Regions from separate parts of the Streptomyces sp. NPDC057697 genome, predicted to be linked through region 1. Evidence: riboswitches for the same ligand, from Rfam matches in the RefSeq annotation. Region 1 holds a riboswitch; the other holds the start of a gene.

Evidence for each region. A riboswitch is a leader RNA that binds a small molecule or an ion and turns the genes downstream of it on or off. The one in region 1 is predicted to bind S-adenosylmethionine.
Region 2: another riboswitch for S-adenosylmethionine. It lies ahead of ACFVFH_RS01720 (aminotransferase class V-fold PLP-dependent enzyme); the one in region 1 lies ahead of thrC (threonine synthase).

Annotation. Positions count from the first base shown of each region.
Region 1 is NZ_JBHVJA010000010.1:163,519-170,737, forward strand. It holds gene ACFVFH_RS24750 (hypothetical protein) at 1-695, shown strand, start outside; gene groL (chaperonin GroEL) at 827-2,449, opposite strand; gene ACFVFH_RS24760 (cold-shock protein) at 2,819-3,025, opposite strand; gene ACFVFH_RS24765 (MoaD/ThiS family protein) at 3,447-3,725, opposite strand; gene thrC (threonine synthase) at 3,756-5,066, opposite strand; SAM riboswitch class I at 5,084-5,210, opposite strand; gene ACFVFH_RS24775 (glucosyl-3-phosphoglycerate synthase) at 5,364-6,320, shown strand; gene ACFVFH_RS24780 (trehalose-6-phosphate synthase) at 6,365-7,219, shown strand, end outside.
Region 2 is NZ_JBHVJA010000001.1:374,867-382,085, forward strand. It holds gene ACFVFH_RS01700 (NYN domain-containing protein) at 1-378, opposite strand, end outside; gene ACFVFH_RS01705 (hypothetical protein) at 416-658, opposite strand; gene ACFVFH_RS01710 (rhomboid family intramembrane serine protease) at 822-1,571, shown strand; gene ACFVFH_RS01715 (Lrp/AsnC family transcriptional regulator) at 1,568-1,849, shown strand; gene ACFVFH_RS01720 (aminotransferase class V-fold PLP-dependent enzyme) at 1,926-3,305, opposite strand; SAM riboswitch class IV at 3,480-3,597, opposite strand; gene trpD (anthranilate phosphoribosyltransferase) at 3,683-4,747, opposite strand; gene ACFVFH_RS01730 (cytochrome bc complex cytochrome b subunit) at 4,871-6,496, opposite strand; gene ACFVFH_RS01735 (Rieske 2Fe-2S domain-containing protein) at 6,493-7,219, opposite strand, start outside.

The DNA.
Region 1 (7,219 bases):
CGGTCGCGCTCCAGGCGTTCGCGCACTACATCAAGGACCTCGACAGCCGGTTCTCCGACCAGATCAACAGCCCGGCCGCCCGCCAGCTGCTGTGGCGGCACCTCGCGAAGTGGGACGACACCCCGGACCAGAGCGACGCGCGCGCCGCGTTCCTGGCGGAGATGGCGGCCGTCGGCGAGTGGCCGCGCCGGCCCCGGCTGATCGGCGTCGCCAACGGCACGGACACCGGCATCGGCACCGATGTGCGCGCGGGGGAACTGGCCCTGGAGGGCAAGGGCCTGTCGGTCGTGGGGACCAGGCTCTACACCCAGGCACCCGGCCGCGACGAACTCGTCGCGAAGCTGCGGGTGCTGACCCTGAAGACCAACGAGGGCCGTACGAGCGGGCTTCCGTCGATCGACGGCGCGCCCGGCGGCTCCCTGGAGGGCTTCGGCATCCTCGCCGACGCCTTCAACTCCCTCGACCCGTTCCTCGGCTTCAAGGCCGATGTGCGCATCCGCTCGCACTGCTTCGTCCCGTCCGTCAGTGCGGTCGACGTCGCCGACCTGGACACGGACGACGAGCTGTACACGGACATCTCGCGGCTCCCGCCGGGCGCGAGCGGGCTGGACGAGTTCCGGCTCGCCTCCCGGAACGAGGGGCACACCCTGGTGACGGAGGAGCTCTGCGCCTGGCTCCTCGACCGGCTCCCGTAGGACGGCACTCCTCCGGTACCCGGCCGGGCAGGGCGCGTGTGTACGCGCGGTGAGACACCTCGGCCCCCTGGACCGGCTGGTCCAGGGGGCCGAGACGACAGAGCCGTACAGGAACGACCGATCCGTCAGGATCAGAAGTCCATGTCACCGCCCGGCATGCCGCCCGGGGCGGCCGCGGCGGCCTTCTCCGGCTTGTCGGCGATGACGGCCTCGGTGGTGAGGAACAGCGCGGCGATGGACGCGGCGTTCTGCAGGGCGGAACGCGTGACCTTCGCCGGGTCGAGGATGCCCTCGGCGATCATGTCGACGTACTCGCCGGTCGCGGCGTTCAGACCGTGGCCGACGGCCAGGTTGCGCACCTTCTCGACGACGACGCCGCCCTCAAGACCACCGTTGACGGCGATCTGCTTGAGCGGGGCCTCCAGCGCCAGCTTGACGGCGTTGGCGCCGGTCGCCTCGTCACCCGAGAGCTCCAGCTTCTCGAAGACGGCCGAGGCCTGGAGCAGAGCCACGCCACCACCGGCGACGATGCCCTCCTCGACGGCGGCCTTGGCGTTGCGCACCGCGTCCTCGATGCGGTGCTTGCGCTCCTTGAGCTCGACCTCGGTCGCGGCACCGGCCTTGATGACGGCCACGCCGCCGGCCAGCTTCGCGAGGCGCTCCTGGAGCTTCTCGCGGTCGTAGTCCGAGTCGGAGTTCTCGATCTCGGCACGGATCTGGTTGACGCGGCCCTGGACCTGGTCGCTGTCACCGGCGCCGTCGACGATCGTCGTCTCGTCCTTGGTGATGACGACCTTGCGGGCGCGGCCGAGCAGGTCGAGACCGGCGTTCTCCAGCTTGAGGCCGACCTCCTCGGAGATGACGGTGCCACCGGTGAGGATGGCGATGTCGCCGAGCATGGCCTTGCGGCGGTCACCGAAGCCCGGGGCCTTGACGGCGACGGACTTGAAGGTGCCACGGATCTTGTTGACGACCAGGGTCGACAGGGCCTCGCCCTCGACGTCCTCGGCGATGATCAGCAGCGGCTTGCCGGACTGCATGACCTTCTCCAGCAGCGGAAGGAGGTCCTTCACGTTGCTGACCTTGGAGTTGACGATCAGGATGTACGGGTCGTCGAGGGACGACTCCATGCGCTCCATGTCGGTGGCGAAGTACGCCGAGATGTAGCCCTTGTCGAAGCGCATACCCTCGGTGAGCTCCAGCTCCAGACCGAAGGTCTGGGACTCCTCGACGGTGATGACGCCTTCCTTGCCGACCTTGTCCATGGCCTCGGCGATGAGCTCGCCGATCTGGGTGTCGGCGGCGGAGATGGAGGCGGTCGAAGCGATCTGCTCCTTGGTCTCCACGTCCTTGGCCTGCTCCAGGAGGGCGGCGGAGACGGCCTCGACGGCCTTCTCGATGCCCCGCTTGAGCGCCATCGGGTTGGCACCCGCGGCGACGTTGCGCAGACCCTCGCGGACGAGAGCCTGGGCGAGAACGGTGGCGGTGGTCGTACCGTCGCCGGCGACGTCGTCCGTCTTCTTGGCGACCTCCTTGACCAGCTCCGCACCGATCTTCTCGTACGGGTCCTCCAGCTCGATCTCCTTGGCGATGGAAACACCATCGTTGGTGATCGTGGGGGCGCCCCACTTCTTCTCAAGGACGACGTTGCGACCCTTGGGGCCAAGGGTGACCTTGACGGCGTCGGCGAGCTGGTTCATGCCGCGCTCGAGACCGCGCCGGGCCTCCTCGTCGAACGCGATGATCTTGGCCATGTGAAGTGGTCCTCCCGGACAGGGGTGGATTTCTCCGGACCGAGTGGCGCCCGCGACGGACGGCCTGCGTGACCGGTGGTTCCTTGCCCCACCGACCTGCGGGCCTCACCGGCCCGGTCCAAGTTCTGTCACTCTCACCTGGAGAGTGCTAACGCCAATGATTAGCACTCGACCCCCGAGAGTGCAAGCGTCCCCCTCGGGATGTGGACACCGCGCCGGGGCTCCCGGGGCGGCGGCGCGGAGCGCGCCGGGGGCTCACGCATGGGACGCACGGGACGCACTGAGACGCACGCAGACGCACGGAGGGCCCGTACCCCCGGGGTACGGGCCCTCCGTGCGTGAGTGGTGTCGTTGGCCGACCGCTCGAACTCAGCCGACGGCGAGCTTGACCATGTCTGCCTGCGGCCCCTTCTGGCCCTGCGAGATCTCGAATTCAACTCGCTGACCCTCTTCGAGGGTGCGGTATCCGTCCATCTGGATCGCGCTGTAGTGGACGAAAACATCCGCACCACCGTCGACCGCGATGAAGCCGTACCCCTTCTCCGCGTTGAACCACTTGACGGTGCCCTGAGCCATGCCTAACTCCCCTATTACTGGCCCTTGCGCAGGACCGCACTTCGCGGACCCGGGTCAGAACTCACCCTCCGACAGGAGAGGGTGTGTGCGCCGGAACGCGTCGACCGCGGCTGAATGTATCTGCCCAACTGCCCTCTGCAACAGGTCAATCGGACGAGAATTCTCGGCAGAACCGAACGCCCGGATATGCGGAATTCATATGAATCCTGGGCAAGTCGGGCCGGGCAAAGGCGACTTATGCCTCAAGCGGATCGCGCACTTTGGCTGCATCTTGTCGTGGCCGGGCGCATTCTCGTATGCGGGCGGCACGGGCAGCTGGGGGGACTTCCCACACTCTACCGCGCTCAACCATGCAGAATTGCCCCCTCCGTTTCAAACACGGAGGGGGCAATTCGATAACGCGGGGTGGCCGGACAGGACGTCAGCAGCCGCCGGCCACGGCCGGGATGATCGAGATCCCGGCGCCGTCCGGCGTCGCCGTCTCCAGGCCGCCCTCGAAGCGCACGTCGTCGTCGTTGACGTACACGTTCACGAAGCGGCGCAGCTTGCCCTGGTCGTCCAGGACGCGGGCGGCGATGCCCGGGTGGTTCCGCTCCAGGGACTCGATGACCTGGGAGAGGGTCGAGCCCTCGGCCGGGACCTCGGCCTGGCCGCCCGTGTAGGTGCGGAGGATGGTGGGGATGCGGACCTTGACGCTCATGGTGGGTGCCCTTCCTGGAGTCTCGGGTGGTCAGCTGGTGGCGAGGCCGGCGGCGCGGAACGCGTCCAGGCTGGGCCGGATCGTCGCGGTCGCCTGCGAGGTCTCGGCCACCGCGTCGAGGGTCTTGAGCCCGTCACCCGTGTTGAGTACGACGGTGGTCAGCGACGGGTCGATCAGACCGGCCTCGATGAGCTTCTTCGTCACACCGACCGTCACCCCGCCCGCCGTCTCGGCGAAGATGCCCTCGGTGCGCGCCAGCAGCTTGATCGCGTCGACGACCTGCTCGTCGTCCACGTCCTCCACCGCGCCGCCGGTGCGGCGGGCGATGTCCAGGACGTACGGGCCGTCCGCCGGGTTGCCGATGGCCAGGGACTTGGCGATCGTGTCCGGCTTCTGCGGCCGGACGACGTCGTGGCCGCCCTTGTACGCGACCGAGACCGGCGAGCAGCCCTCGGCCTGGGCGCCGAAGAGCTTGTACGGCTTGTCCTCGACGAGCCCCAGCTTGATCAGCTCCTGGAGGCCCTTGTCGATCTTGGTGAACTGCGAGCCGGACGCGATCGGGATGACCAGCTGGTCCGGGAGCCGCCAGCCGAGCTGCTCGCAGATCTCGTACGCCAGGGTCTTGGAGCCCTCGCCGTAGTACGGCCGCAGGTTGACGTTGACGAAGCCCCAGCCCTCGCCGAGCGGGTCGCCGATGAGCTCGGAGCAGAAGCGGTTGACGTCGTCGTAGTTGCCCTCGATGCCGACCAGCTCACCGCCGTACACCGCGGCCATGACGACCTTGCCCTGCTCCAGGTCGTGCGGGATGAAGACGCAGGAGCGGAAACCGGCGCGGGCCGCGGCGGCGCCGACGGCACCGGCGAGGTTGCCGGTGGAGGAGCAGGACAGGGTGGTGAAGCCGAAGGCGCGGGCCGCCTCGATGGCCTGGGCGACGACGCGGTCCTTGAAGGAGTGCGTGGGGTTGCCGGAGTCGTCCTTGACGAACAGCTTGCCCGGGTCGACACCGAGTTCACGGGCGAGGTTGTCGGCCTGGACGAGCTTGGTCCAGCCGGGGTTGAGATTGGGCTTCTCGGCGACGTCGGCGGGGACCGGCAGCAGCGGCGCGTAGCGCCAGATGTTGGCCGGACCCGCCTCGATGCGCTTCCTCAGCTCTTCGGGGGAGCCGCTCGGCAGGTCGTACGCCACTTCGAGCGGCCCGAAACAGGACGCGCAGGCGAAAATGGGTCCGAGCTCGAAACGCTCGCCGCACTCGCGGCAGGAAAGGCCCGAAGCGGGACCGAGGTCGACGGCTTCGGCGTCGACGGAAGAACTGGTGCTTACTGCAACGGTCTGCGCAGCCATGATGGCGAGGCCCTTTCTCCTCATCTTCCTCGTGGCGCGTTTCGCCACGAGACGGAATTGGCACCTTCCTCACCGGACCTGTCGGTCGGTGGGGGGGTTGCCGGGACTTCAACGGGCCGTTCCCTCAGTCCCTCTGGATGAGCGCTGTGGCACCGGATCTTGGATCCGGGCATTTGTCGGCGGACGGACCCCGGCATGCGATGGTCGTCCGCGTTGTTCAAGACTGTAACCGAAGCACCGGACCGTCGAGACAGCCGTCCGAACCGCGAGATGGATCACATACAGGGAGTATCGACCGTGCTGGAAGAGGTCGAATGCTGGTTGACCAGGCGTTCCTGGTCGGCCGCCGACCGCCCGCTGGACCGCCTCCTGGCCGCCAGGGCCGCGGCAGGGGAAGCGGGTCGCGCAAGCGTCAGTGTCGTACTGCCCGCGCTGAACGAGGAGGCGACGGTCGGCGAGATCGTCGCGACGATCCGGCGCGAGCTGATGGAGAAGGTCCGGCTGGTCGACGAGCTCGTGGTGATCGATTCCGGGTCCACCGACGCCACCGCGCGGGTGGCCCGGGAGGCCGGCGCCCGGGTCGTGCACCGGGACGCGATACTCCCCCGGCTCCCGGCCGTGCCCGGCAAGGGCGAGGTGCTGTGGCGCTCGCTCCTGGTGACCGGCGGCGACATCGTGTGCTTCGTCGACGCCGACCTGAAGGACTTCTCGGCGGAATTCGTCTCCGGCATCGTGGGCCCGCTGCTGACCGACCCGGACGTGCAGTTCGTGAAGGCGATGTACGACCGCCCGTTCGGCGACACCGCGGGCCAGGGCGGCCGGGTGACCGAGCTGGTGGCCCGCCCGCTGCTCAATCTGCACTGGCCGCGGCTGGCCGGCTTCGTCCAGCCGCTGGGAGGCGAGTACGCCGTACGCCGTTCGCTGCTCGAACGGCTGCCCTTCCCCGTCGGCTACGGAGTGGAGCTGGGCCTCCTGGTCGACGCGCTGCACACCGTGGGCCTCGACGCGCTGGCCCAGGTCGACGTCGGGGTGCGCAAGCACCGGCACCAGGACGGCCAGGCGCTCGGCCGGATGGCGGCCGCGATCTACCGGACCGCGCAACTGCGGCTGTCCCGGGGCCACCTGGTGCGCCCGGCGCTCACCCAGTTCGAGCGCGGCGCGAACGGCTTCGTCCCGCGCACCCATGCCGTGGACACCGAGGAGCGCCCCCCGATGTGCGAGGTCGAGGAGTACGTTTCACGCCGGGCGGCCTGACTTCGCACGTTTGGGCGGTTCGTGATCGGGCTAGATTCCGCAACATGGTCTCCGCGCACGAAGCCCAGCCCACTGCCCGGCCCCCCGTCCGGCCGTCCTCCCAGGTCCTCGTCGCCTCCAACCGCGGCCCGGTGTCGTACACCCTGGGCGCGGACGGATCGCTCGACGCGAAGCGGGGCGGCGGCGGTCTCGTCTCCGGCCTGAGCGCCGTCGACGACAAGCTCTGGGTGTGCGCCGCGCTCGGCGAGGGGGACCGGGAGGCGGTCCGGCGCGGGGTCGGCGAGCCGGGCGTACGGATGCTCGACATCGACGCGGACGTGCACGCCGACGCGTACAACGGCATCGCGAACTCGGTGCTCTGGTTCGTCCACCACATGCTCTACCAGACACCGCTGGAGCCGGTCTTCGACGCGGAGTTCCGGCGGCGGTGGGCCTCCTTCGAGACGTACAACCGGGCCTTCGCGGAGGCGCTCGCCGAGGAGGCGGAGCCGGGCGCGGCGGTGCTGGTGCAGGACTACCACCTGTCGCTGGTGCCGGGCATGCTCCGCGAGCTCCGCCCCGATCTGCGCATCGGCCACTTCTCGCACACCCCGTGGGCACCCGTCGACTACTTCCGGCTGCTCCCCGACGACATCGCCGAACAGCTGCTGCACGGCATCCTGGGCTCGGACCGGGCGGCGTTCCTGACCCGGCGGTGGGCGGACGCGTTCATCGGCTGCTGCACCCAGATCCTGGGCGGCACCGGGCGCACCCGGGTCGGGGTGCACGGGCTCGGCGCGGACGGCGGGTTCCTGCGCCGCCGGGCGCACGAGGCGGACGTGGACGAGCGGATGGCGGCGCTGCGCGCGCAGACCGGCCCCGGCCGGCGGACGATCGTACGGGTGGACCGGACGGAGCTG
Region 2 (7,219 bases), on a different contig from region 1:
GCCCGCCGGGCGCAGCACATAGGCCGCCGCGGCCACGTCGACGGGGTCGGCGGCGGCCGGCGGCGCGCCGGACTCCAGGGCGGCGGCCAGCTCCGGCTGCCCCTCCTTGAGCCGCTCGCCGATGCGCTGCCGGAACAGCGCGTCGTTCTCCAGGGCGGCCGCCATGGCGTTCCCGGCGAACTTGGCGCGCCGGTTCGGGGTGAAGCGGGCGTACTGCCGCAGCTGGGCCGGGAGTTCGGTGACCGTCAGGCCGCCGAAGGCGTCGGAGACCAGCGCGACGACCCGCCGCCGTACGCCTTCGGGCAGCGGGCGGTCGAGCGCCTCGACGGCGTCGTCGGCCGCCTCGGCCGACTCGGCGCCGCTATCGGGCTGCTCCACCATCCGTCACCCCAAAATGTCTGTGGGCGCGGCTCCGTCAGGAGTCGGCACCCGGCCTGTCCACCAGTTCGATCTGGTCCACCGCGTTGCACCAACGGCAGCGCACCGACTCGATGGTCTCACTGACCACCTCGCGTTCCTCGACGCTGGACTCACCGGCCAGGTCGAGATGAACGTATTCGACGACCTTCGAGGAGCGTGTCACGTCGAAGCGCGTGAGGTTTCCGCAGAGCGTGCAGCGCCAGCGGGTCCCGTCGGTCGGCTGGGGAACCGTCGTCATCGTTGCGTCCTCTTTCGTCGAGCCTCGTGCTGCCTTGATTCAAGGATCTCGCGGTGCGCCGTCGAACTGCGGATGTCCTGCCGTAACCCTACGGCCTCACCGCGTCCCCCCGACACGGCGAGGCGGTCTGTCCCGTTCCCTCCGCTTGCGTCATGCTCTGTTCATGATCGATCAGCGAGCTGAGGCGGGAGGCCGGACCGGCCGACTGCTACGGACGGTCACCGGCGGTCCGCTGGTGACCCATGCACTGATCGCGGTCTGCGCCCTGGTCTTCCTGGTCAGCCCGCTGTCCGGCTTCCGCCCGGTCCCCGGCGGCGCCGACGCGCTGCTCGCCGCCCAGGCCGGGTACTTCGAACGCTGGGGCGTGATCCCGAGCGAGCTGTGGGAGGGCTCCGCACACGCCCTGCTCACCCCGTTCACCGCGCTCTTCGTGCACGGCAGCTGGCTGCATCTGCTGGGCAACGTGCTCTTCCTGTACGTGTTCGGGGCGATGACCGAGGAACGGATGGGCCGGGTCGGGTTCACCTTCTTCTACGTCATCAGCGGCTATCTCGCCCTGGTCGCCTACGCGGCCGCCCACGCCACGTCCGACCAGACGCTGGTGGGCGCGTCGGGGGCGATCTCGGCGGTGCTCGGGGCGTTCCTCCGTCTGTTCCCCCGGGCCCGGGTCACCAGCCTGTTCCCGTTCCTCTTCTTCCTGCCGCTGCGCTTCCCCGCCTGGATCGTGCTGGTCTTCTGGTTCGTGCTCCAGTGGCTGGCGGTCCAGGGGGCGGGCAGCGGGGGGCCGGGGGTCGCCTATCTGGCCCATGTGGTGGGCTTCGCCCTGGGCTTTCTCTACGCCTGGGGGCGTTACCGGCGTACGGATAGAGTGAAGGCACCAGCCACGGCCACCGAGGGAGAAAGCCAGCCGTGATCACCGCGATCGTGCTCATCAAAACCAGCGTGGACCGGATTCCCGAGATCGCCGAGGCCATCGCCGCGCTGGACAGTGTCAGCGAGGTCTTCTCGGTCACCGGCACCTACGACCTGATCGCCATGGTCCGGGTGGCCAAGCACGACGATCTGGCCGATGTCATCCCCGGCCGGATCAGCAAGATCCCCGGCGTGGAGGCCACCGACACGCACGTGGCGTTCCGTACCTACTCGCAGCACGACCTGGAGGCCGCCTTCGCCATCGGCCTCGACGCGTAGGCGACACCACGGCGTGACACTTCGGCGGGGGACGGGCTGCCGAGCCCGTCCCCCGCCGAAGTGCTGTGCGGTGCCGTCAGAGCTGCGCGGCGGCACCCCGGTCCGGGACGCAGCGGCCGTCCTCGGTGCGGTACTTCCACTGGGCGCCCTCGCTCACCAGCTCGGTGACCGCGCGGACGAAGCGCTCGATGTGCTCGTCGGGCGTACCGGCGCCGAAGCTCACCCGGATCGCGTTCAGCGACCGCTCCCCCGGCTCGGCCTCGGGCGCCCCGCACTCGCCGACCTCCTGCGGGTCGCCGCCCAGCAGGGTACGGACCAGCGGGTGGGCGCAGAACAGTCCGTCGCGGACCCCGATGCCGTACTCGGCGGAGAGCGCGGCGGCGAAGTGCGAGCTGTTCCAGCCCTCGACCACGAAGGAGATGACGCCGACCCTCGGGGCGTCGTCGCCGAACAGCGAGAGCACCTTGACCTCGGGGATCGCGGCGAGACCGGCCCGGACCGCGCCCACGAGGCGCTGCTCCCGGGCGACCAGGTTCTCGAAGCCCGCCTCGGTGAGCGCCTTGCAGGCGGAGGCGATGGAGTACACGCCGATGACATTGGGGGAACCGGCCTCGTGGCGGGCGGCGGTGGAGTGCCACTCGACCTCCACGCCGCCGTCGGCGCGGCGGGCGACCTTCCGCGAGGCGCCGCCGCCCGCGAGGTACGGCTCGGCCGCTCGGAGCCAGTCGGACCGGCCGGCGAGGACGCCCGAGCCGAAGGGCGCGTACAGCTTGTGTCCGGAGAAGGCGACCCAGTCGACGTCCAGCTCGGTGATGTCGACGGGGTGGTGCGGGGCGAGCTGCGCGGCGTCCAGCACGATCCGTGCGCCGTGCGCGTGCGCGGCGGCGGCCAGCTCCTTCACCGGCCACAGCTCGCCGGTGACGTTGGAGGCGCCGGTGACACAGACCAGGGCGGGGCCGTAGGGGTCGCGGCCGGCCAGTGCCCGCTCCAGGGTCTCGACGGCCTGGGCGGGGGTGCGCGGGGCGTCGAGGTAGGTCACCCGGGCGTCGCGCCACGGCAGCAGCGAGGCGTGGTGCTCGGTCTCGTACACGAAGACCTGGCAGTCGGCCGGGACGGCCGTGGCCAGCAGGTTGAGCGAGTCGGTGGTCGAGCGGGTGAAGATCACCTGGTCGTCGGCGCGGCAGCCGAGGAACTCCGCGACGGTCGCGCGGCTGTTCTCGAAGAGGTCGGTGGAGAGCTGCGAGAGGTAGCCCGCCCCGCGGTGGACGCTGCCGTAGTACGGGGCGTACGCGGCGACGTCGTCCCAGACGCGCTGGAGGGCGGGGGCGCTGGCGGCGTAGTCGAGAGCGGCGTACGTGACCTCACCGCCGGTGACCAGCGGAACCGATACATCCTTGCCCAGAACCGGCAGAGGGGCACAAAGCGACTGGTCGGCGGCAGCGGTGAGGACAGACATGGCGAACTCCCGTAAGAGGCAGGCGAAACGCATGCGCCGGCGGATACGCGGCAGCGCAGCGGAAGAGAGAAAAGGGGGTGCGGAAGAGGGCCGACGGCCCTATCGCATTCGCGTGCTCACAAGAGACTCCCTAGGGACCAGGACCCCGGGGGTTGGCATTCACAGATGCCGAGGGGCCCGCGCTTGCCGCAGACCTCGCTGCCTACGGCCTGGTCTTCACCCGGGGCACCCCGCCACGGACGGAGGGTTGCCGGACAGCGGGCCGGGGCCGTAGTCGCTGTCACTCATGACCTGTCCAGCATCTTGCCATACGTACGGAGCCGCGCAAGGCGCAGTCCAGGATCCGGACTGCGCCTTGCGCCACATCTGCGCCGCTCTCAGGCGTTGCTGACCGCCACCCAGCGCTCCAGCGCCCGTGCCGCCGCGCCGGAGTCGATGGACTCGGCGGCCTTCGCCATCCCGGCCACGAGCCGCTCGTTCAGCGGGCCGTCCGCCGCTTCCAGCGCCACCAGCGCCGCCGCCGAGTTGAGCAGCACGGCGTCGCGCACCGGCCCCCGCTCCCCGGTCAGCACCCGGCGGGCCACATCGGCGTTGTACGCGGCGTCCGCGCCCCGCAGCGCCTCCACGGGCACCAGCTCCAGGCCGACGTCGCGCGGGTCGAAGACCTCCTCGCGCACCGCTCCGCCCCGGACCACCCAGACCCGCGAGGTCGAGGTCGTCGTCAGCTCGTCCAGCCCGTCGTCGCCGCGGAAGACCAGCGCCGAGTTGCCGCGCTCGGCAAGGACCCCCGCGACGATGGGCGCCATCTTCGGATCGGCCACGCCGACCGCCTGGGAGCGCACCCGGGCCGGGTTGGTGAGCGGCCCGAGGATGTTGAACGTGGTGGGCGTGCCGAGCTCCTTGCGGGCCCGTGCGACGTAACGCAGGGCGGGGTGGAACTTCACCGCGAAGCAGAAGGTGATGCCCGCCTCCTCGGCGACCTCGACGACCCGCCGCGCGGAGAGGTCCAGGTTGACGCCGAGCTTCTCCAGCACGTCGGAGGAGCCGCTCGCCGACGAGGAGGCGCGGTTGCCGTGCTTGACGACCTTGGCGCCGGTGCCGGCGAGGACGACCGCCGACATGGTGGAGATGTTGACCGTCCTCGCGAGGTCGCCGCCGGTGCCGACGATGTCGAGCGTGCGGCCGGGCACGTGGATGGTGTTGGCGTGCTCGTACATCGCCCGTACCAGGCCGGAGACCTCGTCGATCGTCTCGCCCTTGGCCCGCAGGGCCACCGCGAAACCGGCGATCTGCACATCGGTCGCCTCGCCGCTCATGATGCGGTCCATCGCCCACGCGGTGTCGTCGGCGGTGAGGTTCTCGCCGCAGAGCAGCGGGTTCAGCACGCCGGGCCAGGTACGGTCCGCCACGCTGTCGCCGCCGATCGGGGTCACAACGTTCATGGTCCGCTCCTGGGTCCACAGCCGGTAAAAGGGATGGTCTCCACCCTATCGAGCCCCATGGACGGCAAAGAGCCCCGTCCATCGAATGGACGGGGCTCCCGCTGTGGCGATCAGTTCAGGCGATCAGTGGTGACCGTGGCCGCTGGTGATCTCCTTGTACTCCTCGACGGTGGGCTTGGCGATCTGGTTGTCCTCGCCGTAGTAGCCCTTGCTGAGCCGGGCCCGCAGCTTCTGCAGGGGCGACACCTTGCGCTCGACACCGTTCTCGTCGACCGTGGGGCCGATCTCGACCGGCTTGTACTGCTCGTGCGCGGTGAGCGTGTGCAGCTGCTCGGGGCCGAGCGGCTCGTGGATCTCGACGAACTCACCGTGCGGCAGGCGCTTGATGATGCCGGACTCGCGTCCGTGCAGCACCTTCTCCTTGTCGCGGCGCTGGAGGCCGAGGCAGATCCGCCGGGTGGCGATGAACGCGAGGACCGGTCCGACGAAGATGAAGATCCGGACGAACCAGGAGATGGCGTTCAGCGACAGGTGGAAGTGCGTGGCCCACAGGTCGTTGCCACCGCCGATGAAGACGATGACGTACTCGGTGATCCAGGCGACACCGAAGGCCGTCCGGGTCGGGGCGTTGCGCGGGCGGTCCAGGATGTGGTGCTCGCGCTTGTCGCCGGTGACCCAGGACTCGACGAACGGGTAGACCGCGATGATCGCGAGCACCAGTCCGAAGGCCATCAGCGGGATGAACACGCCCAGGACCAGTGTGTGGCCCCAGAGGTTGATCTCCCAGCCGGGCATCACTCGGATCAGACCCTCGGCGAAGCCCATGTACCAGTCGGGCTGGGCGCCGGTGGACACCTGGTCCGGGCGGTACGGGCCGATGGCCCAGATCGGGTTGATCGAGGCGATGGCCGCGATGACGGCGATGATGCCGAAGACCAGGAAGAAGAACCCGCCGGCCTTCGCCATGTACACCGGCAGCAGCGGCATGCCGACGACGTTCTTGTTGGTGCGGCCGGGACCCGCGAACTGCGTGTGCTTGTGGTAGAAGACCAGGATCAGGTGCGCCACCAGCAGACCGAGCATGATGCCCGGCAGCAGCAGGATGTGGATCGAGTAGAACCGGGCGACGAAGTCGTGACCGGGGAACTCCCCGCCGAACAGGAACATCGAGATGTAGGTGCCGACGATCGGCATCGACAGGATCGCGCCCTGGGTGAAGCGGACACCCGTGCCGGAGAGCAGGTCGTCCGGGAGCGAGTAGCCGGTGAAGCCGGTGAACATGCCCAGCACGAACAGCAGGAAGCCGAAGAGCCAGTTGATCTCGCGCGGCTTGCGGAACGCACCCGTGAAGAACACGCGCATCATGTGCACGAACATGCCGGCCAGGAAGATCAGCGCGGCCCAGTGGTGGATCTGCCGGACCAGCAGACCACCGCGGACGTCGAAGCTGATGTCCAGCGTCGAGGCGTAGGCCTCGGACATCTTGATGCCCTGCATCGGCTCGTACGAGCCGTGGTACACGACCTCGTTCATGCTCGGGTGGAAGAACAGCGTCAGATACACACCCGTGAGGATGATGATGATGAAGCTGTAGAGAGCGATCTCACCGAGCATGAAGGACCAGTGGTCCGGGAAGATCTTGCGCATGTTGGCCTTGGCCAGGGAGTAGATCCCGAGCCGGCCGTCCGCCCAGTCGGCCACCCGCTCACCGGCGGGCGCCTTGCGCTGTGTGTCGGTCGCAGTACTCATCCGCGCTCCCAGAATGCAGGACCGACGGGCTCATCGAAGTCACCGAGCGCCTCGAGGTTGCCCTCGCTGTTCACGCCGATCCGCAGCTGCGGGAGGGCGTGACCGGCCGGACCGAAGATGACGCGGGCGCCGTCGGAGAGGTCGAAGGTGGACTGGTGGCACGGGCAGAGCACGTGGTGGGTCTGCTGCTCGTACAGGCTGATCGGGCAGCCGACGTGGGTGCAGATCTTGGAGAAGGCCACGATTCCCTCGTGGGCCCACTCGCGCTCGCGCTTGTCCTTGATGTTGTCCGGCTCGATGCGGATGATCATCAGCGCGGCCTTGGCGATCTGGTTCTGGAAGTCCTCCGCCTCCTCCGTCAGGCCCTCGGGCATGGCGAAGGTCAGCGAACCGACGGCGACGTCCTCGGGACGCAGCGGCTCCATCGTGTTCATGTTGATGAGCTGCTTGCCCTTGGCCCACAGGGTGTTGCGGAGCTTCTTCTCCGGCAGCGGACCGAGGTCGCGCAGCAGCACCACGCCGGAGAGCGGCACCAGGGCCAGCGCGCCGAACATGGTGTTGCGGATCAGCTTGCGCCGTCCGAACGCGGACTCCTCGGCGCCTGCCGCGAAGTCGGCCAGGACCTTCGCCTTGACCTCGGGCGTCGCCTCGATGGCGTGCCGGTCGTCGGCGACCTCCACGTCGGACATCAGCGTGCGTGCCCAGTGGACGGCGCCGGCGCCG